2 regions of the Halobacillus sp. AWM4_238 genome follow, and region 2 is predicted to be linked to the other one. Evidence: predicted binding sites of a transcription regulator. Region 2 holds the regulator's gene; the other holds the start of a gene.
The links. The regulator CtsR, encoded in region 2, represses protease genes until heat stress. The targets are predictions, from matches to a motif close to ATGGTCAATAAAGGTCAAACA.

Region 1: a site for CtsR is predicted at 10,590-10,610, ahead of clpP (ATP-dependent Clp endopeptidase proteolytic subunit ClpP). Genes of this name have one in related genera too.

Annotation. Positions count from the first base shown of each region.
Region 1 covers NZ_JBSWSY010000002.1:2,089,690-2,105,595, reverse strand. The annotation lists gene hisD (histidinol dehydrogenase) at 1-303, shown strand, start outside; gene hisB (imidazoleglycerol-phosphate dehydratase HisB) at 300-893, shown strand; gene hisH (imidazole glycerol phosphate synthase subunit HisH) at 893-1,522, shown strand; gene hisA (1-(5-phosphoribosyl)-5-[(5-phosphoribosylamino)methylideneamino]imidazole-4-carboxamide isomerase) at 1,535-2,266, shown strand; gene hisF (imidazole glycerol phosphate synthase subunit HisF) at 2,267-3,025, shown strand; gene hisIE (bifunctional phosphoribosyl-AMP cyclohydrolase/phosphoribosyl-ATP diphosphatase HisIE) at 3,022-3,645, shown strand; gene ACXACN_RS10825 (tetratricopeptide repeat protein) at 3,734-4,750, shown strand; gene trxB (thioredoxin-disulfide reductase) at 4,868-5,818, shown strand; gene ACXACN_RS10815 (NUDIX domain-containing protein) at 6,144-6,611, shown strand; gene rapZ (RNase adapter RapZ) at 6,628-7,512, shown strand; gene ACXACN_RS10805 (gluconeogenesis factor YvcK family protein) at 7,516-8,469, shown strand; gene whiA (DNA-binding protein WhiA) at 8,503-9,459, shown strand; gene ACXACN_RS10795 (HPr family phosphocarrier protein) at 9,590-9,844, shown strand; gene clpP (ATP-dependent Clp endopeptidase proteolytic subunit ClpP) at 9,945-10,532, opposite strand; tRNA gene ACXACN_RS10785 (tRNA-Arg) at 11,358-11,433, shown strand; gene ACXACN_RS10780 (SAP domain-containing protein) at 11,682-11,867, shown strand; gene ACXACN_RS10775 (restriction endonuclease) at 12,586-13,737, shown strand; gene ACXACN_RS10770 (hypothetical protein) at 14,241-14,465, shown strand; gene ACXACN_RS10765 (glutaredoxin family protein) at 14,699-14,920, shown strand; gene ACXACN_RS10760 (sugar-binding transcriptional regulator) at 15,073-15,906, shown strand, end outside.
Region 2 covers NZ_JBSWSY010000002.1:3,125,193-3,141,098, reverse strand. The annotation lists gene disA (DNA integrity scanning diadenylate cyclase DisA) at 1-379, opposite strand, end outside; gene radA (DNA repair protein RadA) at 380-1,759, opposite strand; gene clpC (ATP-dependent protease ATP-binding subunit ClpC) at 2,017-4,476, opposite strand; gene ACXACN_RS15550 (protein arginine kinase) at 4,495-5,565, opposite strand; gene ACXACN_RS15545 (UvrB/UvrC motif-containing protein) at 5,565-6,113, opposite strand; gene ACXACN_RS15540 (CtsR family transcriptional regulator) at 6,134-6,598, opposite strand; gene ACXACN_RS15535 (MgtC/SapB family protein) at 6,768-7,457, opposite strand; rRNA gene rrf (5S ribosomal RNA) at 7,542-7,655, opposite strand; rRNA gene ACXACN_RS15525 (23S ribosomal RNA) at 7,745-10,660, opposite strand; rRNA gene ACXACN_RS15520 (16S ribosomal RNA) at 10,832-12,396, opposite strand; tRNA gene ACXACN_RS15515 (tRNA-Ala) at 12,514-12,589, opposite strand; tRNA gene ACXACN_RS15510 (tRNA-Pro) at 12,603-12,679, opposite strand; tRNA gene ACXACN_RS15505 (tRNA-Arg) at 12,687-12,763, opposite strand; tRNA gene ACXACN_RS15500 (tRNA-Leu) at 12,775-12,863, opposite strand; tRNA gene ACXACN_RS15495 (tRNA-Gly) at 12,920-12,994, opposite strand; tRNA gene ACXACN_RS15490 (tRNA-Leu) at 13,001-13,082, opposite strand; tRNA gene ACXACN_RS15485 (tRNA-Lys) at 13,090-13,165, opposite strand; tRNA gene ACXACN_RS15480 (tRNA-Thr) at 13,340-13,415, opposite strand; tRNA gene ACXACN_RS15475 (tRNA-Val) at 13,431-13,506, opposite strand; rRNA gene rrf (5S ribosomal RNA) at 13,532-13,645, opposite strand; rRNA gene ACXACN_RS15465 (23S ribosomal RNA) at 13,790-15,906, opposite strand, start outside.

The DNA of each region.
Region 1 (15,906 bases), 1.0 Mb from region 2:
ACCGAAGATCCTTTTCAGGAGCTCGGGAAGATAAAGCATGCAGGAGCGATTTTTCTCGGTCCGTACAGCAGTGAACCTGTCGGGGATTATTTTGCTGGACCGAACCACGTTCTGCCAACGAATGGAACGGCGCGTTTCTCAAGCCCTCTCAACGTTGATGACTTTGTAAAGAAATCCAGTGTGATTTCATACAGCAGACAAGCGCTTGAATCGAATGTCGATAAGATTGCCCGGTTTGCCAGGTTGGAAGGGTTAGAAGCCCACGCGCGTGCAGTAGAGACACGGAAGGAGCGATGGAAATGACAAATACGAGAACGGCAAGAATTGAACGGAAAACGAGGGAAACAGACATTCAACTTGCACTCGGAATCGATGGAGGGGGAAAAGCGGACTTGGATGTCCAGGTTCCTTTTCTTTCTCACATGTTGGAATTATTTACAAAGCATGGCCTATTTGATTTATCCGTTGTCGGCCGTGGCGATGTGGAAGTGGATGATCACCACTTAACCGAAGATATCGGAATCTGCCTCGGGCAGGCGTTGCGAGAAGCGGTAGGAGATAAATACGGCATGAAACGATATGGTTCCATGACTCTGCCGATGGATGAGACGCTTGTCACCGTAGCTGTTGATTTGAGTGACCGCCCACACCTGGAGTGGCGTGCAGAGCTTCCAAAAGATCGCGTTGGTACGTTCGACACGGAAAACGTCCACGAATTTTTCTGGAAGCTAGCGGTAGAAGCTCGGATGAACCTACATATCGTCTTACATCATGGGCATAACACCCATCATATCATTGAGGCGATGTTCAAAGCCTTCGCACGTGCTTTGGATGAAGCGACTCAAATCGATCCACGTGTCAAAGGAGTTCCAAGTACGAAAGGAAGTTTATAATGATAGGCATCATCGATTATGGAATGGGCAATTTATTCAGTGTCTCAAAGGCGCTTGAACGACTTGGCGTAGACTATAAAATCGGGGACCGTCCTCAGGCTTTGGGAGGCTGTGATGGCTATATCCTTCCTGGTGTCGGTGCTTTTCCAGATGCAATGAAAGCCCTCAAAGAGCATGGATTCATTGATTTTATTAAACAAACAGTGGCTGAAGGAATCCCTGTCTACGGGATTTGTCTCGGTATGCAGCTTTTGTTCGAGAGCAGTGAAGAAGGCGGACTTACAGAAGGGTTGGGCTTATTTCCTGGCACCATTTCCCGCTTTCCGGGGATGGACGAACAAGGCCGTTCTTATAAAGTTCCGCACATGGGATGGAACCAGCTTGAGATCCATCAGCCGGACAAACCTCTGATGACAGACGTGAACGAAGACCACGTCTACTTTGTCCACTCTTTTGTTGTGAAAACGGATGAGCCATCTATTTTATATGCAACGTCTGATTATCATATGGAAGTGCCCGCAATCATTGGAAAAGAAAACCTTGTAGCCAGCCAGTTCCACCCGGAGAAAAGTGGGACAGCTGGTATGCAGTTGTTAGAGAACTTTTGTAAAGTAATGTGCAAACAGTGAGGAGTTTTAACGATGAGCTTTACGATTTATCCAGCGATTGATATGCGTGATGGGAAATGTGTACGTCTTGAACAAGGCGATTTTGATAAAGAAACCGTCTATGGAGAGAACCCTTTTGAAGTGGCAAAGGAATTCGCTGAGGCTGGGGCTTCATGGATCCATATGGTCGACCTTGATGGAGCGAAACAAGGTTCCAAGCAAAACGCGGAGCATGTACTGCGTGTGGCGAAAGAATTGAATTGCCGCGTACAGATTGGCGGAGGCATCCGTTCGGAAGGTGATGTTCGTTTTTACTTGGATGAGGGTGTCGATCGTGTCATCATCGGTTCTCTTGCTGTACGAGATGTGGAAGCTACGAAACAACTTCTAGCAACCTATGGAGAGAGGATTGCGATTGGTCTGGATGCACGTGATGGCTTTGTATCAACAGCCGGATGGTTGGAACAATCAGAAGTGAAAGCTGTTGATTTAGGAAAAGATCTCGCTTCCGCGGGTGCGAAAACCTTCATTTATACAGATATTGCAAAAGACGGCATGCTTTCTGGTCCGAATACGAAGGAAATCGTCCGGTTGGCTGAAGAAACAGGTGTCGATGTGATTGCATCTGGTGGAATCAAAGGCCTTGAAGATCTTGTCGAGCTGAAAGAATATAAGGATCGCAATGTGATTGGTTCCATTGTTGGAAAAGCCTTGTACACGAACCAATTCACTTTCAAAGAAGCGCTAGACCTGGAGGTGGACTAAATGCTGTCAAAGCGAATCATTCCCTGCTTGGATGTGAAGGAAGGCCGTGTTGTTAAAGGGATCCAGTTCGTAGATATACGCGATGCCGGCGACCCTGTGGAACTGGCAAAAGTATACGACGAACAAGGGGCAGATGAGCTTGTATTTCTTGATATCTCCGCAAGCCACGAAGGAAAGGAAACGATGATTGATGTCGTCCGTTCGGTTGCTTCTGAACTTGCGATTCCTTTTACAGTCGGCGGCGGCATTCGGACGCTTGAGGATATTAAAACAACACTACGTAACGGAGCGGATAAAGTTTCCCTGAACTCATCCGCTGTAAAAAGGCCGGCCTTGATTACTGAAGGTGCGGATTATTTCGGAAGTCAGTGCATCGTAGTGGCGATTGATGCGAAGTATGATGAAGATTCAGCGAACTGGCGTGTTTATACACACGGAGGACGGACGCCCACCGATTGGCTCGTAACAGATTGGGCCAAGGAGGCAGTCAAACTTGGAGCGGGAGAGATACTGCTTACGTCTATGAATCAAGATGGTGAAAAAACAGGCTTTGACCTGCCATTATTAAAAGCTGTTCAAGAGGTTGTGAGTGTTCCAGTCATCGCTTCCGGTGGGGCTGGGTCAAGTGAACATTTTTATGACGTATTCACGGAAGCCGAGGCAGATGCTGCGCTCGCTGCATCCATTTTTCACTATAAAGAAACGTCCGTACAAAATGTGAAAGCGTATTTGAAGGAAAAAGGAGTGCCTGTCCGATGAATATAGAGGAAGTGAAGTTCGATGAACAAGGTCTCGTTCCAGCGATCGTACAAGATGCCAAGTCCAAAGCTGTTCTGACCTTAGCCTATATGAACGAAGAATCTTTGAGAAAAACGTTGGAAATCGGCGAAACGGTTTTTTACAGCCGTTCTCGTCAAGAGTTATGGCACAAAGGAGAGACATCGGGAAACACGCAGGAAGTCAGCAGCATCCATTATGATTGTGATCAGGATGCGTTGCTTGTCCAAGTACTTCCATCTGGTCCTGCCTGCCATAAAGGGGATTATAGTTGCTTTTCTGAAGAACTGACTGAAACGGAAAGCAAACCGAAAGAGAACCGCTATCAGATTCTGGACGAGCTTCAAACCGTCCTCGCAGAAAGGAAAGCCACCCTCCCTGAAGGGTCTTATACTTCCTCTCTGTTCCAGGAAGGTGTCGACCGAATTGCGAAGAAGATTGGTGAGGAAGCTGGCGAAGTCATCATTGCTGCAAAAAATGATGACCCAGAAGAAATCGCCTTGGAATCCGCGGATCTATTGTTTCACCTCCTTTTAATTCTGACTGATCGTCAAGTCCCGCTCGATCATGTGCTGGATGTTCTGGAGAAACGTCATTCCTGATGGATTACATTTTCCTCCTATTTCTCTGCAAGCATTTATGTTATACTGCATAATTAGTGAGATTTGAAACGGAAATAGGGGGACAGTCATGACGACAACACTTAAAGGAACTACAGCACAACAGGATACGAACATCATCCCATTTGTACCTACAGGTTCATTTTATTTTTCTCATGGGATTCAAGCTTTTCAAAAGCGTCGTTTCAGTGCTGCTGTCAAGTGGCTGAAAAAAGCGATTGAAGCTTCTCCCGAGGAACCATTATACCCATGCCAACTTTCTGTTGTTTATACGGAAGTTGGCTCTTATCATGCCGCCAATCAGGTACTGATCGAGGTATTGGCTGAACACGGCAAGGAATATGTAGATTGTTACTATTTGATGGCGAATAATTACGCACATCTCGGTCTTCTTAGTGATGCCAAAAAATACGTAGACACCTATCTGGAACAACCTGGGGACGGCGAATTTGAAGATGCAGCCAAACAATTGAGAGATATGTTGGATTCTTTAGAGGAAGAAGATGAAGACGACGACTGGGCTTTTGAAGATGAAGATGAGCTGATTATCTATCAAGAGACCGCTTTTTATCATTTAGAACATGAAGAGTGGGAAGATGCTTTGAGTGTCCTTGATGAAATGATGGAGCTTTTCCCAGAGTTCAAAATGGCTAGACACCGATACGCGTATGCTTTGTTTATGAATGGAGATCATGAGGAAGCGATTCAGTTTGAAAAAGAGAACTTGGAGAAAGAACCGGCCAACATCCATTGTGATGTGAACCTGGCCACCTTTTATCTGAATCAGGGCTTGACGGAAGAAGCGGATTTCCACATTGAACGTCTCCGCAATGTATTTCCTATGCATGAACAACAAAAACTAGCAGTAGCTGAAACTCTTGCGAGAGCCGGTTATTACCAAGAAGCAGTCGAACGGTTTAAATCGCTTCGAGATAAGCAGGTTACACGCCGGAGGGTTTACTACAAGTGGTACAGCATCTCTGTTTATCAAACGGGAAATCCATCCAAGGCGTTACAGCTATGGGAGAAAGGCTGCAAGCAATTTCCCAAGATGGGGGAAGAAGGCGGTCCCTGGGAACAAGAGTAGGTGAATATGCATTTCTATCATGCGTAAGCACATTAATGGACGGTTATCGTATGATTTACTATGATATGTACATGAATTGCAACTGAGATTATTTGGATTCATAAGGAGTGAAGATCGATGAGTGAAGAACGCATTTATGATGTCATTATTGCCGGAGCAGGTCCTGCAGGGATGACAGCAGCCGTATATACCTCCCGGGCTAACTTGGATACGCTTATGATTGAGCGTGGAATCCCTGGTGGACAGATGGCAAATACAGAAGATGTTGAGAACTACCCAGGCTTTGAAAGTATTCTTGGACCTGATTTATCCAATAAAATGTTCGATCACGCGAAGAAATTCGGTGCAGAATATGCCTATGGCGACATCAAAGAAGTCGTAGATGGCAAGGAATACAAGACGGTCAAAGCTGGAAATAAAGAATATAAAGCACGTGCCGTCATTGTAACAACAGGTGCACAATATAAAGAACTTGGCGTGCCGGGTGAAAAAGAACTCGGAGGCCGTGGCGTATCTTATTGCGCGGTTTGTGACGGTGCATTCTTCCGTGATAAAGAACTAGTCGTTGTAGGTGGAGGAGATTCTGCTGTTGAAGAAGGTGTCTACCTTACCCGCTTTGCAAGCAAAGTAACGATTGTTCACCGTCGTGATGAATTACGCGCGCAAAAGATCCTTCAAGATCGCGCTTTTGACAACGACAAAATCGACTTCATCTGGGACACCGTTGTTAAATCCATCAACGAAAAAGATGGAAAAGTAGGTAGTGTCACGCTTCACAACAAGAAAACAGATGAAGAATACGAGTTCGATACCAATGGTACATTCATCTATATCGGAATGATTCCATTGTCCAAACCATTCGAAAGCCTTGGCATCACGAATGAACAAGGGTATATCGAAACAGATGAGAACATGGAAACGAAAGTACCGGGGGTATTCGCTGCCGGAGACATTCGTGAAAAAGAATTGCGTCAGATCGTGACAGCAACTGGCGATGGAAGTATCGCCGCACAATCCGTCCAGCACTATATTGAAAATCTTTTAGAGGAACTGAAGGTCGTCAATTAAAAAGAAACACCATTTTAACTCGGGTGTAATCCCTGTGAAATATTTTCCTGTTACGATGGAACTGATTAATTGACCCCCTTTTAATAGATTAATCTCTATGAGGCACAGGTGCTCGTCACCTGTGCTTTTTTTGTTTTATACTTGGACAATCTTTTTAATACATCCTCATTCTCTGTGGACAAAAGCAGCGAATCGACCTTATCTATTAAGTTTAAAGGAAACTGTTTTCATTAACGGCTGTGGAACATAATATTGTAGCAACCTGTGTATTCATTGTATAATGGGTGGAGATGCCCTCTAGAAAGAAAATGAGGTGACCATAACGATGCAGCGTGTAGCAAATTGTATTTTGAGAGTGAATGATACCGTTTTAATGTTAAAAAAACCACGTAGAGGCTGGTATGTTGCCCCTGGCGGAAAGATGGAAGCCGGAGAAAATATTAAAGATTCCGTCGTCCGAGAGTTTAAAGAAGAGACGGGTCTTTCTATTGAAAACCCAGAGCTCCGCGGTTCTTTTACATTCGTCATGCGTGAAAAAGAAAAAACCTCTCATGAATGGATGATGTTTACTTTTTACAGTACCAGCTATTCAGGGGATTTACTTGATGAAAGTGAAGAAGGTGAACTGGAATGGGTTCCGGTTGGAGAAGTTCTTCAAAAGCCGATGGCAGAGGGAGATCGGAGAATTTTTGAGCACATCCTAAGTAGCGATGAGCAAGTATATGGAACATTCGTATATACGACGGACTTCCGCTTGATCGATCAAGATTTGGATCCGTCACGACCTGACTAATGGGGAGCGATGAAACATGCCAGTAAATGCCAACGATACTCAGTTAGTAATCATCACAGGAATGTCAGGGGCAGGGAAAACCGTAGCTGTTCAAAGCTTTGAAGATCTCGGTTTTTTTTGTGTCGATAATTTACCACCGGCCCTGCTTCCGAAGTTTCTTGAACTGATGAAAGATTCCAGCAACAATATCCAGAATGTGGCTTTAGTGATGGACTTACGAGGACGAGAATTTTTCGATGCGCTGTTTGATTCTCTTGACCGTCTCGGGAAAGAGGAATGGCTGCAAGAACACATTCTGTTCCTTGATGCAGAAGATCAGGCCCTTGTTTCCCGTTATAAGGAAACCCGAAGATCTCATCCTCTCGCTAAAGAAGGGTTGCCGCTTGAAGGGATTCGTAGAGAGAGAAAAATGCTGGATGAACTGAGAGGCCGTTCGCAGACAATCATTGACACAACTTCATTGAAACCAAAAGAACTGCGGGAACGAATCATCGAAAAATATCGTCAAAAGGAACAACAGGTCTTTTCCATTCAGATGGTTTCCTTCGGATTTAAGTATGGTGTTCCTATTGATGCCGACTTGATGTTCGATGTCCGTTTCCTGCCGAACCCGCACTATGTGGAACATATGCGTCCGTTGACGGGGTTAAACACGGAAGTATCTTCTTATGTGTTTAAGTGGACAGATACACAGAAATTCCTTGAGAAATTGAAGGACTTGCTCCACTTCATGCTTCCTCAATACAAACGTGAAGGAAAAAGTCAGCTAGTCATCGCTGTCGGATGTACAGGCGGTCAGCATCGTTCTGTCGCACTTGCTGAGCATTTATCAGAATACTTCTCTACGGATTTCGTGACCCATGTCACACACAGAGACATTGATAAAAGAAAGGGTTTGTAACGGATGGATCATAAGACCAAGCCGCGTGTCGTCGTAGTAGGTGGCGGGACCGGGATGCCTGTGCTTTTGCGCGGGTTAAAAAATTTACCGATAGACCTGTCAGCCATTGTAACGGTTGCTGATGACGGTGGAAGCTCCGGCCGCTTACGAGACGAGATGGCTATCCCTGCTCCAGGGGATATCAGGAATGTCGTGGCTGCCCTGTCAGATGCAGAACCCATGCTCCTTGAGCTTTTTCAGCATCGATTTGCAGCTGGTAACGGCCTGTCCGGTCATTCTATGGGCAACCTTTTACTGGCTGCAATGGCTTCCATGACAGGAGATTTTTATAAAGGGATTAAAGAAATCTCCAGAGTACTGAATGTGCGTGGTCATATCTATCCAATTGCCAATCATTCCATGAACCTCCACGCGGAGATGGAAGATGGAACGGTTGTTACCGGTGAGTCAAGTATTCCGAAACAGAACAAAAAAATAAAAAGGGTGTTTGTCAGCCCTACGCCGGTCCAGCCACTGCCAGAAGCCGTTGATGCGATCAAATCCGCGGATTTGATCGTCATCTCTCCGGGAAGTCTTTACACAAGCATATTACCGAATATTATTATTCCGGAAATCGGGCAGGCTTTGAAGGATACAAAAGCGATTGTCACGTATATATGCAATGTGATGACACAGGAGGGGGAAACTTCTGGTTACACAGCAGCCGATCATATCCAGGCGTTATTTGATCATATTGGTGAAGGTGTGTTACAGTCAGTGATTGTGCATAATCAACCGATTGATCAAGGGGTTAGGGCTGCCTATGCAGAAGAAAATGCCGAGCCCGTCTTGTACGATATTGACAGAATTAAATCCATGGGATTGAAAGTTATAGAAGAAGATATCATCGACCATAGCAAGCCTATGTTACGTCATGATACAGAGAAATTAGCAAAGTTATTGCACTCCATGCTTTAGGTGTTGCGTGGTAGGTAGAAGGGGGTGTACACCATGTCATTTGCATCAGAGATTAAAAAAGAATTAACGAATGTAGAAGCAGATCCATGCTGCATGGAATCGGAATTGGCTGCACTTGTCCGTATGAACGGGACATTTTCCCTTTCCAATCGTGAGTACATTCTCGATGTACAAACTGAGAATGCGGCGATCGCCAGAAGAATCTACACGTTAATCAAAAAACTTTATCCCTACCCGGTAGAACTCTTAGTTCGAAAGAAAATGAGGCTGAAGAAGAACAATGTCTATATTGTGAGGATGACGGAGAAAGCGAAGGTCGTGCTTGAAGATCTTGAAATCTTAAAAGGACCTCTATCCATAAATCCAGACATCCCACAAAAGTATTTGAATGATACGTGTTGTAAAAGAGCTTATTTAAGAGGGGCATTTCTTGCTGGAGGTTCCGTCAACAATCCAGAAACTTCTTCCTATCATTTGGAGATTTATTCTGCTGATGAGGAACACAACGAGGCGTTGTGTAAGCTAATGAATAGTTTCGGGTTGCACGCAAGGACACTCAGTCGTAAGAAAGGATACATCACCTACTTGAAAGAAGCGGATAAAATCACGGAACTTATCAGCAATATTGGAGCACACCAGGCCCTTTTTAAGTTTGAAGATGTGAGGATTGTCCGAGATATGAGAAACTCCGTCAATCGACTCGTCAATTGCGAGACTGCAAACTTAAATAAGACGATTGGTGCAGCTTTTCGCCAAGTGGAAAACATAAAGTTCATTAAACGGACCGTAGGTTTAGAAGCACTCCCGGATAAATTGCAGGAAATTGCATCGTTGAGATTGCAGCATCAGGAGGTTTCATTAAAAGAGCTTGGTGAGTATGTATCTGGCGGGTCGATTAGTAAATCAGGCATCAATCACCGCCTGCGTAAAATTGATGAGTTCGCTGATAAAGTAAGAAAAGGTGAAGTCACAGAAAACACAAGAAATTAATGTTTCCGTAACAAATTCATGCTATAATGAAATACAATTATAAACGCTTTCTAAACGAGGGCGTTCTTTTTTCTCAGTGTTGAATCCGCTTACAAAAAAGTTGAAATATAGAATGAGAGGAGAATGACAGGTGATTGAAAGGACGATAACGATCGAGCTTGAAACAGGTTTACAGGCAAGACCGGCCGCACAGTTCGTACAAGAAGCGAACAAGTTCACCGCAGATGTTTTCATCGAAAAAGGTGAGAAACGTGTAAATGCAAAAAGTATCATGGGGCTGATGAGTCTTGCTGTCGGGACTGATGAAGAGATTAAGTTGATTGCCGATGGTTCTGATGAAGAAGAGGCTGTTCAGGTGCTCACGGACTTTGTGAAGAATGATTAATCAGTACTTATGTGAAAAAATGAACGTTCTCTAATAAGGGAACGTTCTCATACACCATTAAAAAAATCCGCTGTGTCATCACAGCGGATTTTGCTTTTTCTTATTTATCGTTTTTCTCCATAACCTTATCAATCAAACCATAATCAACCGCTTCATAGGCAGACATGAAGTTATCGCGATCCGTGTCGCGTTCGATAACTTCCATCGGCTGTCCAGTACGCTCAGCAAGAATCTGATTCAGCTTCTCACGCATTTTAATGATACGCTTCGCATGAATTTCGATATCTGAAGCCTGACCTTGTGTTCCACCAAGTGGTTGGTGAATCATGACTTCACTGTTAGGCAAAGCATAACGCTTACCTGGTTCCCCAGCGTTCAGCAGGAATGCGCCCATAGAGGCTGCCATACCTGTGCAGATCGTGGATACGTTCGGTTTGATGAACTGCATGGTATCATAAATTGCCATACCTGCTGTGATCGACCCACCAGGAGAGTTGATGTATAGGGAAATATCCTTTTCTGGATCGTCAGCCGCAAGGAAAAGCAACTGAGCAACAACGGAGTTAGAGATGTTGTCATCAATCGGGCTTCCCAGCATGATGATCCGGTCTTTAAGTAAGCGGGAATAAATATCATAGGCACGTTCTCCGCGGTTTGTCTGTTCAATAACTGTAGGGACTAAATTCATTTGAAATTCCTCCTTAACATCAAATTAATAATGATGGAATACATTCATCATACCTATAAGGTCAATAAAGGTCAAACAAAAACAATCGCCTTTTTCACCTTAATTTCAGCAGGGATTTTACCCCTTTTTAAGTATGAGAAATCGTTGTTCTTATTCGTTCTATGTGAAGTGTACCAATTCCTTCTACCATCATACCCTAAATTTACCTATATAAACGTCCAAACTTATAATTAAGCTACATGGCAGGATGGTGAAGAATCAGTTTCGAGATGTCTGTTAGAGTTTAGGCTGCGGGAAAAGGTTCGCTTTCCATGGGGCGGGCGCTGAGCCTCCTCGGACTACGTCCTGTGGGGTCTCAGCTGTCCCGCAAATCCCATAGGAGTCTCACCGTTTCCCTCCGCCCCTTTACCATATGAGTCTCTCGAAACTATTTCTGAGAGAAATAGCATTAGCACTTTAAGGGAAGTAGTTAGATATAAACTATATTAGCGAGTATTACAAAGCATGAAAGCTTGATGCATATTGCTTATTTGCATTAATTACAGTAGTGGAAGACGTACCGTATTGTTATAAGGGTTCGTTTCTCTCACTATAGCTATGGGGTGGTTGAGAAGCTGCAAGACTACCGAGGAAATCGATTGGCTGGCGAGACCCCGCAGAGCTTTAGCTGTCTTGTCTCTATCACTATCGACGCCCATTTAGGAGAACGAACCCCTGTTATATCGAACTGGATCTTCCACGATGACGTGGACTTTTGAAAGACCAGAAAAAATGGGTTGCGTTTTTTATTGATTCTCATTATAATATTAAATGCATGTCGCTTTTGCGCCCGTAGCTCAGTTGGATAGAGCGGTAGATTCCGGTTCTACGTCAGTCGGGGGTTCGAATCCTCTCGGGCGCGCTAAACTGAATAAACGTCGGTATGACAGCGGGGTGACTCGGCCTATTGAACGTTTTTCGCTCCGTTGGTTGAGCGAAGAGACACGAAATAGTCCAAGCGCCCTCTGATGGTAGCACGGTAATTCGTGTGACATTTAGCCGACCGTTTACGTAACCTCTCGATTTCTTATCGATATGATATCGGGAGGTTTTTTTTATGCGCAAAATTAGACGGAAAGACGTTGTGGGGCTATTTGATATCTTAAAGAAGTGTATATAACGGAGTGTTCGCAAATAGTTTCTCTCACATCCTTTACAATTCCGGAGTTAAAAGCGGTTTTGAAGTCGAAGCAGCTGAAGGTCGGCGGTAAGAAAGCGGATATCTTATTACGATGGTATCGGAAAACTTCTCGGAGGCGGAGGTTATATCGTTCGTTGGCGATAAAACCGTCTTGAACAACGCTCCCAAAGGCAAAGAAGCGTTAAACGAGTTCTATTACATCTTTCTGGCACACCGCAATCTTTCAATGGTTGGTGCTTAACACGCTGCAAGTGCGATAAGGCACGTTAAGAAATTTGACTATAATTCTCCTAACGGTGAAAAATCGCTTGGCGCTAGTTAGATACCTATTGATAAACGGGTTTCCATCGTATAAACCCGTTAAAGGATTAGCGGAAAGCATGGAAATGAGAGATAAGGAACTACGGGATATGTTCGATTACACATGGGGGGGGGAACCGCGGAGAGTAACCGTACAACCACCTTACTAAAACCAAGTGTTTTCGATGCATTCAACTTACTATTGGAAAGAACGAAAAGGAACTCGAGGCTCTATACATTCACGCTTACAACCGATTAAATGAGGAACATGATGACGACTCTTTCTACAGAGTATTCGGTGTGCACTTTCCGTTCGACCATAACGAAAGGTTCAATACAGAATAACGGTGGGACAACGTAGCCTCGCTTTTTCTTTGCTATAAAAAGGAAATCAACGGAAAGTATCGAATAATATCTCGATTCCAGTATTTAACCTGGCGGTGAGCTTGTATGTTTCCTTTTACAACAGATGAATAAATTCGAACGACTTACTAGATTAGATTTTTAGTATAGGAGATATTAATGTAAAATTCAGGATAAGGTAAAAGTCATTATTAACAAGGAGGGGGAGTATTGGTTGATAACGAGTTGCTCACAAAAACAAAGATGTCAGAGCGGATGGGATGGTCGGAATCTAATGGCAGGCGTTGGGTTAAGAACTTCAGAGAGTACATTCCAACTGTAAAAACTAAGAACAGGGTCATGTACAATAATGAATCACTTAGAGTTATGAAATTCTTAAAGAGAATGCATGAAGCTGGTCTGAACATTCCGGAAATTAAGCAAATCTTAAGTGAAGAAGGACTGCCTAAATCAGCGTCTGCAGAGCAAAGATTACTTGAAGATTACAAAGTCGTACGAAACCACAAAGAATACGATCGAAGCATAGTGTCCACAATTCCTTCGTCAGGACAAATGATGGTTCCGTATTTGATGATGATTAAGGATGGAAAAGCTTATTCTGCTAATGAAATAACAGAGATGTTGGTTGATTACTTCCGGTTATCTGAAGAACAGCGGTTTATGAGATATGAAAATAACTCAGATATTATCTTACTATCAAGAATCAGGAATGTTAGGTACAGTTTGAAGAAAGAGGATTACATAGAGGAAATAAATAAATTGACCTATCGTATTACAGATAGCGGGTTAGAGTTGTTAGACGAAGGTAGCAGTGAAATCGAAGAAGAAATTGAAGAATTGGAAAAGGTTGTAGACCCTTTAACTGTAGTAAGAGATAAGGTCGAGGATTTAAAGAGTGAGTTAGCTGATAGTTTGCTGAAGAAACTTAGAAGTGTTCATTGGATGAAGTTTGAGGACATTGTAGTTGAGCTTTTGACAGAAATGGGTTACGGAGACGGACAAGTTACTCAAAGGAATAACGATGAAGGTTTAGATGGGGTGATTAAGGAAGATAAGTTGGGTCTAGACAATATTTATGTTCAGGCTAAGAGATATGCTGCTAGCAATTCCGTAGGACGTGACGTAGTTCAAAGTTTCTCAGGTGCTTTAGATGGAAAAGGTGCTAGAAAAGGAGTTTTCATTACTACCTCGTATTTCACTGAGGGAGCTAGGAAGTATGCGGAGAGGCTTGAAACTAAAAAAATCATTCTTCTTGATGGATTTGAACTGTCAAAACTGTTGATTGCTCATGATGTAGGGGTTGACATTAACCACACGTTTGTAGTGAAAGCAATCGATTATGACTATTTCAAGGATGAGTAATCAGGTGAATTAGACCATAGTAGATAGTTCTTGAACCACGTCCCCCCTGGCGATATAATCGACTTACAGAACATAATCGTCCTCTATTAACGCTGACTTCGTGTCCTCGTTATTTCGATTCGGATGGTTGAGCGTTGAGAAATCGTGAGGTAGTGCGTTTTGCGAGCGTTTGGATCCCGTGTAGATTCCCGGTAGATTCCGGTTCTAAGTCAGTAGGGGGTTCGAATCCTATCGGGCGAGCTAAAAATAGAAGGACCTTCCTTATATGTAAGGGGGGGCCTTTTTTTACTCGAATATCATTATATTAATATAGGAAATCTCATGAAAAATCCTAAGCAGTTACATGGGTGTTATCTATATATTGTTTAGACAGAAATCTCACAGGAGTTATACGAACATTTATTCGGTTTATTATCGTTATGTAGTTTCTTTTTGCCCTAATCATGTGTTATGATTGAAGAAATAAAGTCAGACTTTTCGCTTTATTTAGAAGAGGGGTATTTATGACAAACCTAATCCGTTATAAAATGTTGTCGACTGAAGAAGTGTCTGAAGACAGGCGGATTCACGTGTTCGATATGCAAGAACAGCAAAAGTTATCCTTCAACTATGCGTCTCTGAAACGCACACCTGAAAATTATGTAGGGGAAGAGTTAGCTCACTTTTTGGATAAACGGAAGTTGAAAATCGATAATGGTTTTTATGATAAAAAAGGACATGCTTCCTAGAGCGTGTCCTTTTTTTGATTTCAAATTCAGTCAGCATGGATCTCTATCTGATAAATGGGGAGTAGCAGACGGTTTGTTGAGGTCATATATTAATAAGGAAAGGGGCTTGCCTTCCCTGTAAACGTTATCGAGCTAATCGGAACACTTGTAGAATCTCCTGTAAGATCTTTCTTGATGGATGTGGGCTGCTATCCTTTGGTATGATGATTAGGCAAGGTCAGGGAGGGTGATCTATGTCTGAAGTCATTTTATATGTAAAAGAAAACTGTGGATTATGTGAAGAGGTTAAGGATCTTCTGTCGTTGTTTGATGTCCAAGTCGTATTGGTTGATATTGAAAGTGACCCAGGACTTTTGGATAAATATATGCTTGAAGTACCCGTTCTGAAAATCGGTGGCGAAGAGCTGGATTATCGTCAGATTGATTACTTTGAACTAATGAAGCGTTTACAATGAAAAACGTCTAGTTTTTTGCTTGCACGTAGACAACCCCACTGTTAATATAAAAATTGAAATGAGATATTTTTTTGCTCCTAGCGGGACATAATATGACTAGCCGGGACGTTATACATCCCAGTTAGCAGCATTTCAAAGAAGGGGCTTTTTCCATGAGAGCGTTCATCGACTTACAAAAAAAATTATTCCCGGATGTCCTGGACGTTATTCAGCGCCGATATCAGCTGTTGTATCATATCCAGATTATGCAGCCTGTGGGCCGAAGAGGGTTAGCTGAAAGTGTTGAGCTGGCTGAGCGTACGGTCCGAAGTGAAGTAGACTTTCTGAATAAACAAGGGGCTGTAGAGATTACCTCAAGAGGGATGCACTTAAGTTATGAAGGGCAGAACATTCTTGAACAGTTGGCTGAGTTTATTAAAGAGGTCTCTGGGATTAAGGTTTTAGAACAACAATTAAAGGATAAATTAAATTTAGACCATGTGGTTGTTGTTCCAGGTGATAGCGATGAGCTTAATTGGGTAAAACAAGAGATGGGAAAAGCATGTGTCCAGTATTTGAAAGAACATATGTCGCCGGATCAGGTGATTGCCATTACAGGCGGAACAACGATGGCATCCGTCGCACAAGTGATGACACCGCTGTCTGGAGCTGATCAGTGCTTGTACGTACCTGCGCGTGGAGGCTTAGGTGAAAGGGTTGAAAACCAAGCCAATACGATATGCGCAGAAATGGCGAAAAAAGCCAGGGGTGATTATCGTCTTTTATATGTACCCGATCCTCTCAGTGAGGAATCCTATCAGACGATAAAAGAAGAACCTTCCATTAAAGAAGTGTTGGACATCATCCGGAATGCTGAAATCGTCATTCACGGAGTCGGCGATGCACTTACGATGGCAGAACGGAGAAAGACCTCTCCTGAACAATTGGAGTTAATCAAAAAGCACAACGCCGTTGGCGAAGCGTTTGGTTATTATTTCAATGTCGAG
Region 2 (15,906 bases):
GAGATATAGCGATGACGAGAGCACCCGTTTGTTTAGCTACACGCTCTGCCGTCCGGTGCCGCATTCCTGTTTCTGTGGAGAGGATATCTGGATCCGGCATCAACTGCGCATTCGCATAAAGAATACGCGTCCCTTCATCGTTTAAGATTAACGCCCCATCCATCTTCGCCAGTTCGTAAAGGTGGGCTGGTGTGAAGTCAGACTGGATATGGAACCCTCCATCCACAAGATCACGCATGTGATCGCCATATCCGAGCACAATCAACCCGCCTGTTTTGGCACGAAGGACGTTGTCAATGCCGTCTCTCAAGGGGGTGCCGGGTGCCACCAGTTGAAGAATTTCTCCAATTCCATGTTCTTTGATTTCATGCCATTCCATTTATGAATCCCCCAGTGTAACCTTCATCGCCTCCTGAACGGTACTGACACCGATGACCTCAATTGTTGAAGGAGGCGTCCAGCCATCCATGTTCTTCTTAGGGATGATGACTCGTTTGAATCCTAATTTCGCCGCTTCCTGAACTCTTTGCTCAATTCTAGCCACTCGACGTATTTCACCGGTCAAGCCAACCTCACCGACAACAACATCATCTCCGTTGGAAGACTGATCACGAAAACTTGAGGCAATACTGATCGCAACGGCTAAGTCGATCGCCGGCTCATCCAACTTCACTCCACCAGCCACTTTGACATAAGCATCCTGGTTCTGAAGCAGAAGACCCGCTCTCTTTTCCAGGACAGCCATTAAAAGCGGGACTCGACTGTTATCAAGCCCAGTAGCCATACGCCTCGGGTTTCCGTAAGCCGTGGGAGAGATCAGCGCTTGAATTTCTACAAGGACCGGCCTTGTCCCTTCCATGGAAGCCACTACAATGGAACCTGCGGCCCCTTGCGAACGTTCTTCAAGGAAGATCTCAGAAGGGTTCAGCACCTCTTCCAAACCTTTCTCCTTCATTTCGAAGATCCCCATTTCATGAGTGCTTCCGAAGCGGTTTTTTACACTTCTTAAAATCCTGAACGTATGATGCCGCTCCCCTTCGAAGTAAAGGACCGCATCTACCATATGTTCCAGCAGACGTGGACCAGCAATTGAACCTTCTTTAGTAACATGCCCAACAATAAAAATAGGAATACCTTTGCTTTTGGCAATTCTCATCAAGTGACTGGTACACTCACGTACTTGCGAAACGCTTCCTGGAGCAGAAGTGACGTCTTCTTTAAAGATGGTCTGGATCGAGTCTATGACAACGAACTTCGGTTCAATGGTTTCGATTTGGTTAATAACATCCTGTAAGTTCGTTTCTGATAAGACATACAGTTCATCAGATGTAATATCCAGGCGTTCAGCCCGAAGCTTTGTTTGTCTTGAAGACTCCTCACCGGATATGTAGAGGACAGGGAAATCTTTTTTGGCGATCTGCGCAGATACTTGAAGTAAGAGAGTGGATTTACCGATACCCGGATCTCCGCCGATCAAAACTAAAGACCCCGCAACGATTCCTCCACCTAACACCCGGTTAAATTCAGGCATATCCGTTGGCATACGCGGTTCTTTTTGTGATTTGATTTGTGTGATTTTTTCTGGTTTCGTTGTTGCGGAAGTGGAGCTTGTCTGAAACACATGTCTGGAATTCGCCGGTGCAGCCGTCATTTCTTCGACCAGTGTGTTCCATTGATTACACCCCGGGCATTTTCCCATCCATTTAGGTGTCTCATACCCACATTCCTGGCAAACAAACTTTGTTTTCCTCTTTGCCAAGATTATCTCGCTCCTTATTCTTATTATTCTATACGTAAAAGATTGTGAAAGAGTTTCACAGTCTTATCATTTGTATTAAATCTTTAGTAAAAGCATAGCGGAAGATGAAAAAAATCGGAAGGCAAACCCTTCCGATTTTTCTTAGGCTCTGTTCACTATATGATTCATTTCTAGGAAATAGAAGAAGGGGAGCAGCCCTTTCTCCATGTTCCTTCAACCATTTATGAGTCAAGCCTTCATGACTTCTATTCAACTAATTAATTTGTAGACTCTTGCTGCGTGTGGACGACAAAATTCTTATCGTCATCAAGGTCGATTTTCACACTTTGCCCTTTGGCAATGTTCTCTTTCAAGAGTTCTTCTGAGAGCAGATCCTCAACGTTCTTCTGAATAGATCGACGCAATGGACGCGCTCCGTATTCAGGATCGAATCCTGATTCTGCAATGTGCTGGATAGCAGCATCAGACAAGACGAAGTCGATCTCTTGTTCTTTCAGACGTTTGCGCAGTTCCTCTACCATCAAGGTTACAATATCTTTCATGTGTTTTCTCTCTAGAGAATGGAACACGATCGTTTCATCAATACGGTTCAAGAATTCTGGACGGAAAGCTTTCTTCAAAGCATCCGTAACTTTAGACTTCATGTCTTTGTAGTCCTGATCCGTGTCACCCATCGAGAAGCCGACATATTTGTTCTGCTTCAATTCCTGCGCACCGACGTTTGATGTCATGATCAATACGGTGTTACGGAAATCGACGACGCGGCCTTTAGAATCCGTCAGTCTACCATCTTCAAGGACTTGAAGTAAAATGTTGAATACTTCAGGGTGCGCTTTTTCAATTTCATCAAGGAGAACGACAGAGTAAGGCTTATTGCGTACCTTTTCTGTTAATTGTCCACCTTCTTCATAGCCGACATAGCCTGGAGGTGAACCGACAAGGCGAGATGTGCTGTGTTTTTCCATATACTCGGACATATCGATTCGAATCATCGCATCTTCTTCACCGAACATGCTTTCTGCTAACGCACGGGCAAGTTCTGTTTTACCGACACCTGTTGGTCCAAGGAAGATGAATGAACCAATTGGACGCTTCGGATCTTTAAGTCCGGCACGGGCACGGCGGATGGCTTTAGAGATCGCTTTGACCGCTTCTTCCTGGCCGATCACACGGTTATGAAGCGTGTCTTCAAGGTGAAGAAGGCGTTCGCTCTCATCTTTCGTCATCTTGGATACAGGCACTCCTGTCCAAGTGGATACGACAGAAGCAATATCTTCAACCGTAACTTCGGAATCTTCCTGTCCTTGTTTCTCTTTCCACTCGTCTTTCGTTTGTTCCAGCTCATCTCTTAAGCGCTGTTCACTGTCTCTCAAGGAAGCAGCTTTTTCAAATTCTTGACTCTGTACAGCTGCATCTTTCTCTTTCCGTACTTCTTCCAGTTTCTGCTCCAACTCCTTCAAGTTCGGTGGAGCTGTATAAGAACGCAGGCGAACTTTAGAAGCAGCTTCGTCAATCAAGTCAATCGCTTTATCCGGTAGGAAGCGGTCTGTAATGTAACGATCGGAGAAACGAACAGCAGACTCGATGGAATCATCCGTAATCGTCACACGGTGGTGGGCTTCATAACGGTCGCGAAGACCTTGAAGGATCTGGATCGATTCATCAAGGTTCGGTTCATCCACTTGAATCGGTTGGAACCTACGTTCAAGAGCAGCATCTTTTTCAATATATTTACGGTACTCATCAAGTGTCGTAGCACCGATACATTGCAGCTCTCCTCGGGCAAGGGACGGCTTAAGAATATTGGATGCATCAATCGCACCTTCTGCACCACCAGCACCAATCAATGTGTGAAGCTCATCAATGAACAGGATGATGTTCCCCGCCTGACGAATTTCTTCCATGACCTTTTTCAAACGGTCTTCAAACTCACCGCGATACTTGGTCCCGGCAACAACCGTACCCATATCAAGCGTCATCACTCGCTTATCACGAAGAATTTCAGGCACTTCATTATTCATAATCTGTTGAGCCAAACCTTCTGCAATAGCTGTTTTACCTACACCAGGCTCACCGACGAGAACCGGGTTGTTTTTCGTACGGCGGCTCAATACTTGAATGACACGCTCGATTTCTTTGCTTCGACCGATGACAGGGTCAATATTCCCCTCTTTCGCGATCGCCGTTAGATCACGTGCAAGTGAATCAAGGGTCGGTGTATTCGCATTCGCTGCCTGGGCACCTGATCCGCCTCCACGACGGTTCTGGCCACCTGTAGACTCATTGTTTCCAAGCAGTTGTAACACTTGCTGACGAGCCTTATTCAAGCTGACACCGAGGTTATTCAATACACGTGCAGCTACACCCTCTCCTTCACGGATCAATCCGAGAAGAATATGTTCTGTCCCTACGTAAGAGTGTCCCAGTTTACGAGCTTCATCCATGGAAAGCTCAATGACTTTTTTCGCACGAGGCGTATAATGAATCGTCTGGGAAACTTTCTCTCCCTTGCCGATTAATTTTTCAACTTCCTGTTGAATCTTTGAAGACTCAAGACCTAATGCGGTTAGTGCTTTGGCAGCTATGCCTTCCCCTTCACTGACTAATCCTAAAAGGATATGCTCTGTGCCAATGTTATTGTGACCTAACCGTACGGCTTCTTCTTGCGCCAGCGCCAATACTTTTTGTGCTCTTTCTGTAAATCGCCCAAACATCATGGACATTCCCTCCTAACATTATTCTTCGTTTTCTAATTGAAGTCGTTCCCGAATTAAGGATGCTCTTCTTACGTCTCTTTCATCAGGAGATAAAGTAGACTTTGCGTATTGTTGCAAGAATCCAGGCTGTGTAAGGACCATCAATTCATTTAGAATTGTGCGCGGAATATGATCGATGAAACCTATATCAATGCCCAATCTCAGGTCAGAAAGGCATTTCGCTGCCTCCTTTGATTCTATGATTCGACTATTAGTCAAAACACCATAGGAACGAAAGATGCGGTCTTCCAACTGAATGCTGGAACGAGCCATTAAAGCTTCTCTCGCCTTCCTCTCCTGTTCAATCAACTGCTTGACGACACTATGAAGATCCTCCACAATATCCTCTTCCGATTTACCAAGTGTAATCTGATTCGATATTTGATAAATACTCCCCATGGCTTCGCTGCCTTCCCCGTAAATGCCTCTCACAACAAGACCCAGTTGGTTTATAGCAGGTGTCATCCGGTTGATTTGGTTCGTCATGGATAGCGCGGGCAAATGCATCATGACAGATGCTCTCATTCCCGTACCCACGTTTGTCGGACATGAGGTTAAATAACCCCGCTTTTCATCAAAGGCATAGTCCACTTTTTCTTCAAGCCAATCATCCAATTGACTGGCTTGTTCTAATGCTTGATCCAACTGAAAACCCGGGAAATATAACTGTATGCGAATATGATCCTCTTCATTAATCATGATGGATACTTGCTCATTTTGAGAAATGAGAGAGGCGGACTTATCCGCTTTTTCAGCCAAGTGTGGACTGATCAGGTGTTTCTCTACCAGTACTCTCTTTTCAATCGGTTGTAAATCTTTCATCTGAATCAGTTCAAAATCTTTATAATCCCTGAAAGACTGCTCTTGAAACTCTTGATGAAAGAATTCCAATACTTTATTCAAACTCTCTTCAGAAGCGATAATAGGAAAAGGATGTTGTGAAAAGTTACGAGCAAGTCGTATACGGCTGCTAAGCACTATATCGCTGTCTGGCCCCTCTTGCTTCATCCATGGGCTGATCGCTTCATTCATGAATTGCTGTAAAGACATTACTCATCACCATCCTCCCTGTGATGCAGTTGACTTTCCAAAGATCTTATCATATCTCTAACTTTCGCTGCCTCTTCGAATTCTTCCTGCTCAATTAATTGTCGAAGATTAGTTTTATATTCTTCCATCTCTTTTTTCAGGTGCAAGTTTCCACCTTCGCGTTTAGGAATTTTCCCATTATGTTTCGTATTGCCACTGTGAACACGACGAAGGATGGGGTTTAGTCGTTCATCGAAGGTTTTATAGCAATCTGCACACCCAAACTTCCCTACCCGTGCAAACTCCTCATAGCTGAGTCCACAATTGGGACATGTCAGTTTCGGCTTTTGAGTATAAGAGTGAGCGTTCTGCCCTTTTAAAGGAGAAGGTCCCTCGGAATGGAACAGACCTGAAAGGAGATCATTCAAAGTGAAGTTCTCTTCTCCATAACTCATGTACCCGTTTTCTTTTGCACACTTTTCACATACATGGACTTCCGTCTTTTGACCATTCAATACCTGCGTTAAATGGACCGTTGCTGGGCGCTGATGACATTTTTGGCACTCCATCTGAATCTCTCCCTTCTCACTCAACATTTATATTTAAGGGTAAATAGCATGGCTGTCATGATTCGTGCGCGAACTTCATCGCGAAGAGGTAAAGAAAAAGCAAGAACGTCACGATCGATGACACTTGCCATTAGTTTGCTTTCCCTGTCCGTGATGATCTCATAATCTACCAGCCGTTCAAGAACATCGATGGCTTTGGATTGAGACACATGCGGGTTGATCAAATCCATCACCTCTTCAATCATTTCTGACCCTTTTCGATGTTGAATCCGGCTGATTCGTATATATCCGCCGCCGCCTCTTTTACTTTCTACTATATATCCTTTTTCCACAGTAAAACGTGTCTTAATCACATAATTGATCTGAGAAGGTACACAATCGAATTTTTCGGCAAGTTCACTCCGTTTGATTTCTATCGCGTGGTGACGATTCTCATCTAAAATCTCCTTGAGATATTCTTCAATAACATCAGAGATATTCCGCATGCTCCCTCCCCCTCTTTTGACTTTGACTATCTTTGACTTTAATTTTATTATACTCAAATTTTCTTGTCATGCAACTTGTTTGTTTAGAAGAATTACATCTTCTATGTTTCCCCGTTTCATACCGAAATAAAACAAAAAAACTGCACAGAATCAACTGTGCAGTCCTTTATTATTGATGGCCGCATTCTTCTACACCATCCATCAAAGATAGACGCTCTAAAAGAAGCGATCGATCATACTTTTGTCCTTTATTTAGCTCAATGACCACTTTTTTTTGAGTCTGGTCCAGTGCTACAATGTCGATTTTTCTGATCTCCAGCTTCATCTGATCAAAAATGGTTAAGACATGGTTGATTGGTGAATCCTTACTGATGGTCACTTGGTAAATATTTTTACGATTACCATTAAACTTCTCTTTCTCGATCTTGTTTAAGAATACTAAGCTCATCAGGACAAAGATCGTAGTAACCGTCGCTACATCATACATTCCAGCTCCAACTACTAGCCCTATCCCAGCCACTGTCCAAATGGAAGCTGCTGTAGTCAATCCTCTAATCGTCATTCCATTAACGATAATGGTTCCTGCTCCTAAAAATCCAATGCCACTAATCACATAAGAGGGAATACGGGCTGGGTCGAACCTGACTTGTTCATATTGATCAATGAACGTTTCAAATCCATACAAAGAAAGGAGCATCATCATACAAGCCCCCACTCCAACAAGAATATGGGTTCGAAAGCCGGCTGAATGATTTTTAACTTCCCTTTCGAATCCTATCAATCCTGAAAGGATGAGTGCAAAAAATAATCGAAATACAAATAAAAGAATGTCATCGTGAAAGAAATATGACCAGTTCAAGTGATCCCTCCTTTCTTTATATCTATGTTGATGGTAGTTCATATAGAAAAAAACCAGAAGAATGACCTTCTGGTTTTTAGAATAATGTGGCGGCGTCCTACTCTCACGGGGGTAAACCCGACTACCATCGGCGCTGAAGAGCTTAACTGCTGTGTTCGGCATGGGAACAGGTGTGACCTCTTCGCCTTCACCACCACATCAATATAAAGTTTGAGGTGAACCCTCAAAACTGGATAAGGAAACATCTTTTTGAAAAAGAAACGTTTTTCACGACTGATTGAAATCAGATAGATAAGTCATCGATCCATTAGTATCCGTCAGCTCCACGTGTCACCACGCTTCCACCTCGGACCTATCAACCTCATCGTCTCTGAGGGATCTTATTTGCTTAAAGCAAAGGGAAATCTCATCTCAAGGGGGGCTTCATGCTTAGATGCTTTCAGCACTTATCCCGACCACACGTAGCTACCCAGCGATGCTCCTGGCGGAACAACTGGTACACCAGCGGTGTGTCCATCCCGGTCCTCTCGTACTAAGGACAGCTCCTTTCAAATTTCCAACGCCCACGACGGATAGGGACCGAACTGTCTCACGACGTTCTGAACCCAGCTCGCGTACCGCTTTAATGGGCGAACAGCCCAACCCTTGGGACCGACTACAGCCCCAGGATGCGATGAGCCGACATCGAGGTGCCAAACCTCCCCGTCGATGTGGACTCTTGGGGGAGATAAGCCTGTTATCCCCGGGGTAGCTTTTATCCGTTGAGCGACGGCCCTTCCATGCGGAACCGCCGGATCACTAAGCCCGACTTTCGTCCCTGCTCGACTTGTAGGTCTCGCAGTCAAGCTCCCTTGTGCCTTTACACTCTGCGAATGATTTCCAACCATTCTGAGGGAACCTTTGGGCGCCTCCGTTACCTTTTGGGAGGCGACCGCCCCAGTCAAACTGCCCACCTGACACTGTCTCCGGACCGGATCACGGTCCTGGGTTAGAATGTCCGTACAGCCAGGGTAGTATCCCACCAGCGCCTCCACCGAAGCTAGCGCTCCGGCTTCCAAGGCTCCTACCTATCCTGTACAAGCTGTACCAACATTCAATATCAGGCTACAGTAAAGCTCCACGGGGTCTTTCCGTCCTGTCGCGGGTAATGTGCATCTTCACACATAGTATAATTTCACCGGGTCTCTCGTTGAGACAGTGCCCAAGTCGTTGCACCTTTCGTGCGGGTCGGAACTTACCCGACAAGGAATTTCGCTACCTTAGGACCGTTATAGTTACGGCCGCCGTTTACTGGGGCTTCGGTTCAACGCTTCGCATAAGCTAACGCATCCCCTTAACCTTCCAGCACCGGGCAGGTGTCAGCCCCTATACTTCGCCTTACGGCTTCGCAGAGACCTGTGTTTTTGGTAAACAGTCGCTTGGGCCTTTTCACTGCGGCTCCTCGGCAGAGGAGCACCCCTTCTCCCGAAGTTACGGGGTCATTTTGCCGAGTTCCTTAACGAGAGTTCTCCCGCTCACCTTAGGATCCTCTCCTCGCCTACCTGTGTCGGTTTGCGGTACGGGCACCTCTTTCCTCACTAGAGGATTTTCTTGGCAGTGTGAACTCAGGAGCTTCGGTACTATATTTCCCTCCCCATCACAGCTTGACGTTGCCGGACGGATTTACCTATCCGACCGTCTCACTGCTTGGACGCGCACATCCAGTGGCGCGCTCTCCTTATCCTCCTGCGTCCCCCCGTCGTTCAAACGGAAAGGAGGTGGTACAGGAATATCAACCTGTTGTCCATCGCCTACGCCTTTCGGCCTCGGCTTAGGTCCCGACTAACCCTGAGAGGACGAGCCTTCCTCAGGAAACCTTAGGCATTCGGTGAAAGAGATTCTCACTCTTTTTTCGCTACTCATACCGGCATTCTCACTTCTAAGCGCTCCACCAGTCCTTACGGTCTGACTTCACGGCCCTTAGAACGCTCTCCTACCACTGATCATAAGATCAATCCGCAGCTTCGGTGGTGTGTTTAGCCCCGGTACATTTTCGGCGCAGAGTCACTCGACCAGTGAGCTATTACGCACTCTTTGAATGATGGCTGCTTCTAAGCCAACATCCTGGTTGTCTAAGCAACTCCACATCCTTTTCCACTTAACACACACTTTGGGACCTTAGCTGGCGGTCTGGGCTGTTTCCCTCTCGACCATGAACCTTATCACCCACGGTCTGACTCCCAGAACAAAGTCTATGGCATTCGGAGTTTGACTGAATTCGGTAACCCGATAGGGGCCCCTCGTCCAATCAGTGCTCTACCTCCATGACTTTCTATTCTGAGGCTAGCCCTAAAGCTATTTCGGAGAGAACCAGCTATCTCCGTGTTCGATTGGCATTTCACCCCTACCCACACCTCATCCCCGTAATTTTCAACTTACGTGGGTTCGGGCCTCCAGTCAGTGTTACCTGACCTTCACCCTGGACATGGGTAGATCACACGGTTTCGGGTCTACGACCGCATACTCACTCGCCCTATTCAGACTCGCTTTCGCTGCGGCTCCGCTTCTACTGCTTAACCTCGCATACGGTCGTAACTCGCCGGTTCATTCTACAAAAGGCACGCCGTCACCCATTAACGGGCTCCGACTACTTGTAGGCACACGGTTTCAGGTTCTCTTTCACTCCCCTTCCGGGGTGCTTTTCACCTTTCCCTCACGGTACTGGTTCACTATCGGTCACTAGGGAGTATTTAGCCTTGGGAGATGGTCCTCCCGGATTCCGACGGAATTCCTCGTGTTCCGCCGTACTCAGGATCCACTCCGGAGGGAGAAAGATTTTGACTACAGGGCTGTTACCTGCTCTGGCTGACCTTTCCAGGTCGATTCGTCTATCTTCCTCCTTGGTAACTCCAATGGAGTGTCCTACAACCCCAGAAAGCAAGCTTTCTGGTTTGGGCTGATTCCGTTTCGCTCGCCGCTACTCAGGAAATCGCGTTTGCTTTCTCTTCCTCCGGGTACTTAGATGTTTCAGTTCCCCGGGTGTGCCTGCCTATACCTATGTATTCAGTATAGGATACTGTTCCATTACGAACAGTGGGTTTCCCCATTCGGAAATCTCCGGGTCAAAGCCTACTTACGGCTCGCCGGAGCATATCGGTGTTAGTCCCGTCCTTCATCGGCTCCTAGTACCAAGGCATCCACCGTGCGCCCTTATTCACTTAACTATCGTCGTGAAAAGACGTTTACAATTTCAATTAGATGTCTTGTCATCAAATGTCTCATCGTTAGATGAAGACAATGATTCCTTATCCAGTTTTCAAGGTTCACAAGTTGAAAGATCGTTTGATCTCTCAAAACTGAACAACCAACACAGTACGTTTCCGTTATATCCTTAGAAAGGAGGTGATCCAGCCGCACCTTCCGATACGGCTACCTTGTTACGACTTCACCCCAATCATTGGCCCCACCTTCGGCGGCTGGCTCCAAAAAGGTTACCTCACCGACTTCGGGTGTTGCCAACTCTCGTGGTGTGACGGGCGGTGTGTACAAGGCCCGGGAACGTATTCACCGCGGCATGCTGATCCGCGATTACTAGCGATTCCGGCTTCATGCAGGCGAGTTGCAGCCTGCAATCCGAACTGAGAATGGTTTTATGGGATTTGCTACACCTCGCGGCTTCGCTGCCCTTTGTACCATCCATTGTAGCACGTGTGTAGCCCAGGTCATAAGGGGCATGATGATTTGACGTCATCCCCGCCTTCCTCCGGTTTGTCACCGGCAGTCACCTTAGAGTGCCCAACTAAATGCTGGCAACTAAGATTAGGGGTTGCGCTCGTTGCGGGACTTAACCCAACATCTCACGACACGAGCTGACGACAACCATGCACCACCTGTCACTTGGTCCCCGAAGGGAAAGCCCTATCTCTAGGGTTGGCCAAGGATGTCAAGACCTGGTAAGGTTCTTCGCGTTGCTTCGAATTAAACCACATGCTCCACCGCTTGTGCGGGCCCCCGTCAATTCCTTTGAGTTTCAGCCTTGCGGCCGTACTCCCCAGGCGGAGTGCTTAATGCGTTAACTTCAGCACTAAGGGGTGGAAGCCCCCTAACACCTAGCACTCATCGTTTACGGCGTGGACTACCAGGGTATCTAATCCTGTTTGCTACCCACGCTTTCGCACCTCAGCGTCAGAAACAGACCAGAGAGTCGCCTTCGCCACTGGTGTTCCTCCACATATCTACGCATTTCACCGCTACACGTGGAATTCCACTCTCCTCTTCTGTCCTCAAGTTCCCCAGTTTCCAATGACCCTCCACGGTTGAGCCGTGGGCTTTCACATCAGACTTAAGGAACCGCCTGCGCGCGCTTTACGCCCAATAATTCCGGACAACGCTTGCCCCCTACGTATTACCGCGGCTGCTGGCACGTAGTTAGCCGGGGCTTCCTCGTTAGGTACCGTCAAGGTACCGTTCTATTCGCACGGTACTTGTTCTTCCCTAACAACAGAACTTTACGATCCGAAGACCTTCATCGTTCACGCGGCGTTGCTCCGTCAGACTTTCGTCCATTGCGGAAGATTCCCTACTGCTGCCTCCCGTAGGAGTCTGGGCCGTGTCTCAGTCCCAGTGTGGCCGATCACCCTCTCAGGTCGGCTACGCATCGTCGCCTTGGTGAGCCGTTACCTCACCAACTAGCTAATGCGCCGCGGGCCCATCTGTAAGTGATAGCAAGAAGCCATCTTTCAACTTTCTTTCATGCGAAAGAAAGTATTACCCGGCATTAGCCCCGGTTTCCCGGGGTTATTCCGATCTTACAGGCAGGTTGCCCACGTGTTACTCACCCGTCCGCCGCTCGTTCCACGAGCTTCACCCCGAAGGGATCCACTCGCTTCCCGCGCTCGACTTGCATGTATTAGGCACGCCGCCAGCGTTCGTCCTGAGCCAGGATCAAACTCTCCATAAAAGTTAAGTTTGACTTGCTCATTTGCACACCGAATGTGCTTTGTTTCAAATTCCTTCTATAAAGAAGAAATGTTTTGACGTACTGGTTGGTTCGTTCAGTTTTCAAAGATCAAATAATTGGTGGAGCCTAGCGGGATCGAACCGCTGACCTCCTGCGTGCAAAGCAGGCGCTCTCCCAGCTGAGCTAAGGCCCCTTTATATTAGGAATGGTCGGGAAGACAGGATTCGAACCTGCGACCCCTTGGTCCCAAACCAAGTGCTCTACCAAGCTGAGCTACTTCCCGTTAAAAATGGCGCGCCCGAGAGGAGTCGAACCCCTAACCTTCTGATCCGTAGTCAGACGCTCTATCCAATTGAGCTACGGGCGCATATTTGTTTATGGTGCCGAGGGCCGGACTCGAACCGGCACGGTGGAAACCCACCGCAGGATTTTAAGTCCTGTGCGTCTGCCAATTCCGCCACCCCGGCTTGGCAATTTTATGTTTAACATCGTTGTCGTTCGTTAAGTAGCTTGGTAAAATTTTTGGAGCGGAAGACGGGATTCGAACCCGCGACCCCCACCTTGGCAAGGTGGTGTTCTACCACTGAACTACTTCCGCATAAAGTGCGGGTGGAGGGACTTGAACCCCCACGCCGTGAAGCACTAGATCCTAAATCTAGCGTGTCTGCCAATTCCACCACACCCGCAAATGAATGGTGAGCCATGAAGGATTCGAACCTTCGACCCTCTGATTAAAAGTCAGATGCTCTACCAGCTGAGCTAATGGCTCGCATTAGAAAAACTCTCATTAGTTCTTCAGTGCATGTGCTCGTCGCGTTAGTAGATCATTCGGTGAAGCTTGCGCTCCTCGCAAAGCCTACGATGAAGTGAATCAAAGAGGTTTACGGCTTCTCTACCAGCTGAGCTAATGGTTCTTATCGTGAATGTTAGCACAAGCAACTCATGGTGCCGGCCAGAGGACTTGAACCCCCAACCTACTGATTACAAATCAGTTGCTCTGCCAGTTGAGCTAGGCCGGCTAACTTGATAAGAAATGGTGGAGGATGCAGGGTTCGAACCTGCGACCCCTTGCTTGTAAGGCAAGTGCTCTCCCAGCTGAGCTAATCCTCCGGATTATTATGAAATTATATTAAAGGCTTGGCAGCGTCCTACTCTCACGGGGGTAAACCCGACTACCATCGGCGCTGAAGAGCTTAACTGCTGTGTTCGGCATGGGAACAGGTGTGACCTCTTCGCCTTCACCACCAAACCTTTTTTCAAGGACAAGATATATTGTACTGTCCTTTGAATGAAATTTCAAGGGGTAAATTCAAGTTTTTTTGAAAACCCTCAAAACTGGATAAGGAAACATCTTTTTGAAAAAGAAACGTTTTTCACGACTGATTGAAATCAGATAGATAAGTCATCGATCCATTAGTATCCGTCAGCTCCACGTGTCACCACGCTTCCACCTCGGACCTATCAACCTCATCGTCTCTGAGGGATCTTATTTGCTTAAAGCAAAGGGAAATCTCATCTCAAGGGGGGCTTCATGCTTAGATGCTTTCAGCACTTATCCCGACCACACGTAGCTACCCAGCGATGCTCCTGGCGGAACAACTGGTACACCAGCGGTGTGTCCATCCCGGTCCTCTCGTACTAAGGACAGCTCCTTTCAAATTTCCAACGCCCACGACGGATAGGGACCGAACTGTCTCACGACGTTCTGAACCCAGCTCGCGTACCGCTTTAATGGGCGAACAGCCCAACCCTTGGGACCGACTACAGCCCCAGGATGCGATGAGCCGACATCGAGGTGCCAAACCTCCCCGTCGATGTGGACTCTTGGGGGAGATAAGCCTGTTATCCCCGGGGTAGCTTTTATCCGTTGAGCGACGGCCCTTCCATGCGGAACCGCCGGATCACTAAGCCCGACTTTCGTCCCTGCTCGACTTGTAGGTCTCGCAGTCAAGCTCCCTTGTGCCTTTACACTCTGCGAATGATTTCCAACCATTCTGAGGGAACCTTTGGGCGCCTCCGTTACCTTTTGGGAGGCGACCGCCCCAGTCAAACTGCCCACCTGACACTGTCTCCGGACCGGATCACGGTCCTGGGTTAGAATGTCCGTACAGCCAGGGTAGTATCCCACCAGCGCCTCCACCGAAGCTAGCGCTCCGGCTTCCAAGGCTCCTACCTATCCTGTACAAGCTGTACCAACATTCAATATCAGGCTACAGTAAAGCTCCACGGGGTCTTTCCGTCCTGTCGCGGGTAATGTGCATCTTCACACATAGTATAATTTCACCGGGTCTCTCGTTGAGACAGTGCCCAAGTCGTTGCACCTTTCGTGCGGGTCGGAACTTACCCGACAAGGAATTTCGCTACCTTAGGACCGTTATAGTTACGGCCGCCGTTTACTGGGGCTTCGGTTCAACGCTTCGCATAAGCTAACGCATCCCCTTAACCTTCCAGCACCGGGCAGGTGTCAGCCCCTATACTTCGCCTTACGGCTTCGCAGAGACCTGTGTTTTTGGTAAACAGTCGCTTGGGCCTTTTCACTGCGGCTCCTCGGCAGAGGAGCACCCCTTCTCCCGAAGTTACGGGGTCATTTTGCCGAGTTCCTTAACGAGAGTTCTCCCGCTCACCTTAGGATCCTCTCCTCGCCTACCTGTGTCGGTTTGCGGTACGGGCACCTCTTTCCTCACTAGAGGATTTTCTTGGCAGTGTGAACTCAGGAGCTTCGGTACTTTATTTCCCTCCCCATCACAGCTTGACGTTGCCGGACGGATTTGCCTATCCGACCGTCTCACTGCTTGGACGCGCACATCCAGTGGCGCGCTCTCCTTATCCTCCTGCGTCCCCCCGTCGTTCAAACGGAAAGGAGGTGGTACAGGAATATCAACCTGTTGTCCATCGCCTACGCCTTTCGGCCTCGGCTTAGGTCCCGACTAACCCTGAGAGGACGAGCCTTCCTCAGGAAACCTTAGGCATTCGGTGAAAGAGATTCTCACTCTTTTTTCGCTACTCATACCGGCATTCTCACTTCTAAGCGCTCCACCAGTCCTTACGGTCTGACTTCACGGCCCTTAGAACGCTCTCCTACCACTGATCATAAGATCAATCCGCAGCTTCGGTGGTGTGTTTAGCCCCGGTACATTTTCGGCGCAGAGTCACTCGACCAGTGAGCTATTACGCACTCTTTGAATGATGGCTGCTTCTAAGCCAACATCCTGGTTGTCTAAGCAACTCCACATCCTTTTCCACTTAACACACACTTTGGGACCTTAGCTGGCGGTCTGGGCTGTTTCCCTCTCGACCATGAACCTTATCACCCACGGTCTGACTCCCAGAACAAAGTCGATGGCATTCGGAGTTTGACTGAATTCGGTAACCCGATAGGGGCCCCTCGTCCAATCAGTGCTCTACCTCCATGACTTTCTATTCTGAGGCTAGCCCTAAAGCTATTTCGGAGAGAACCAGCTATCTCCGTGTTCGATTGGCATTTCACCCCTACCCACACCTCATCCCCGT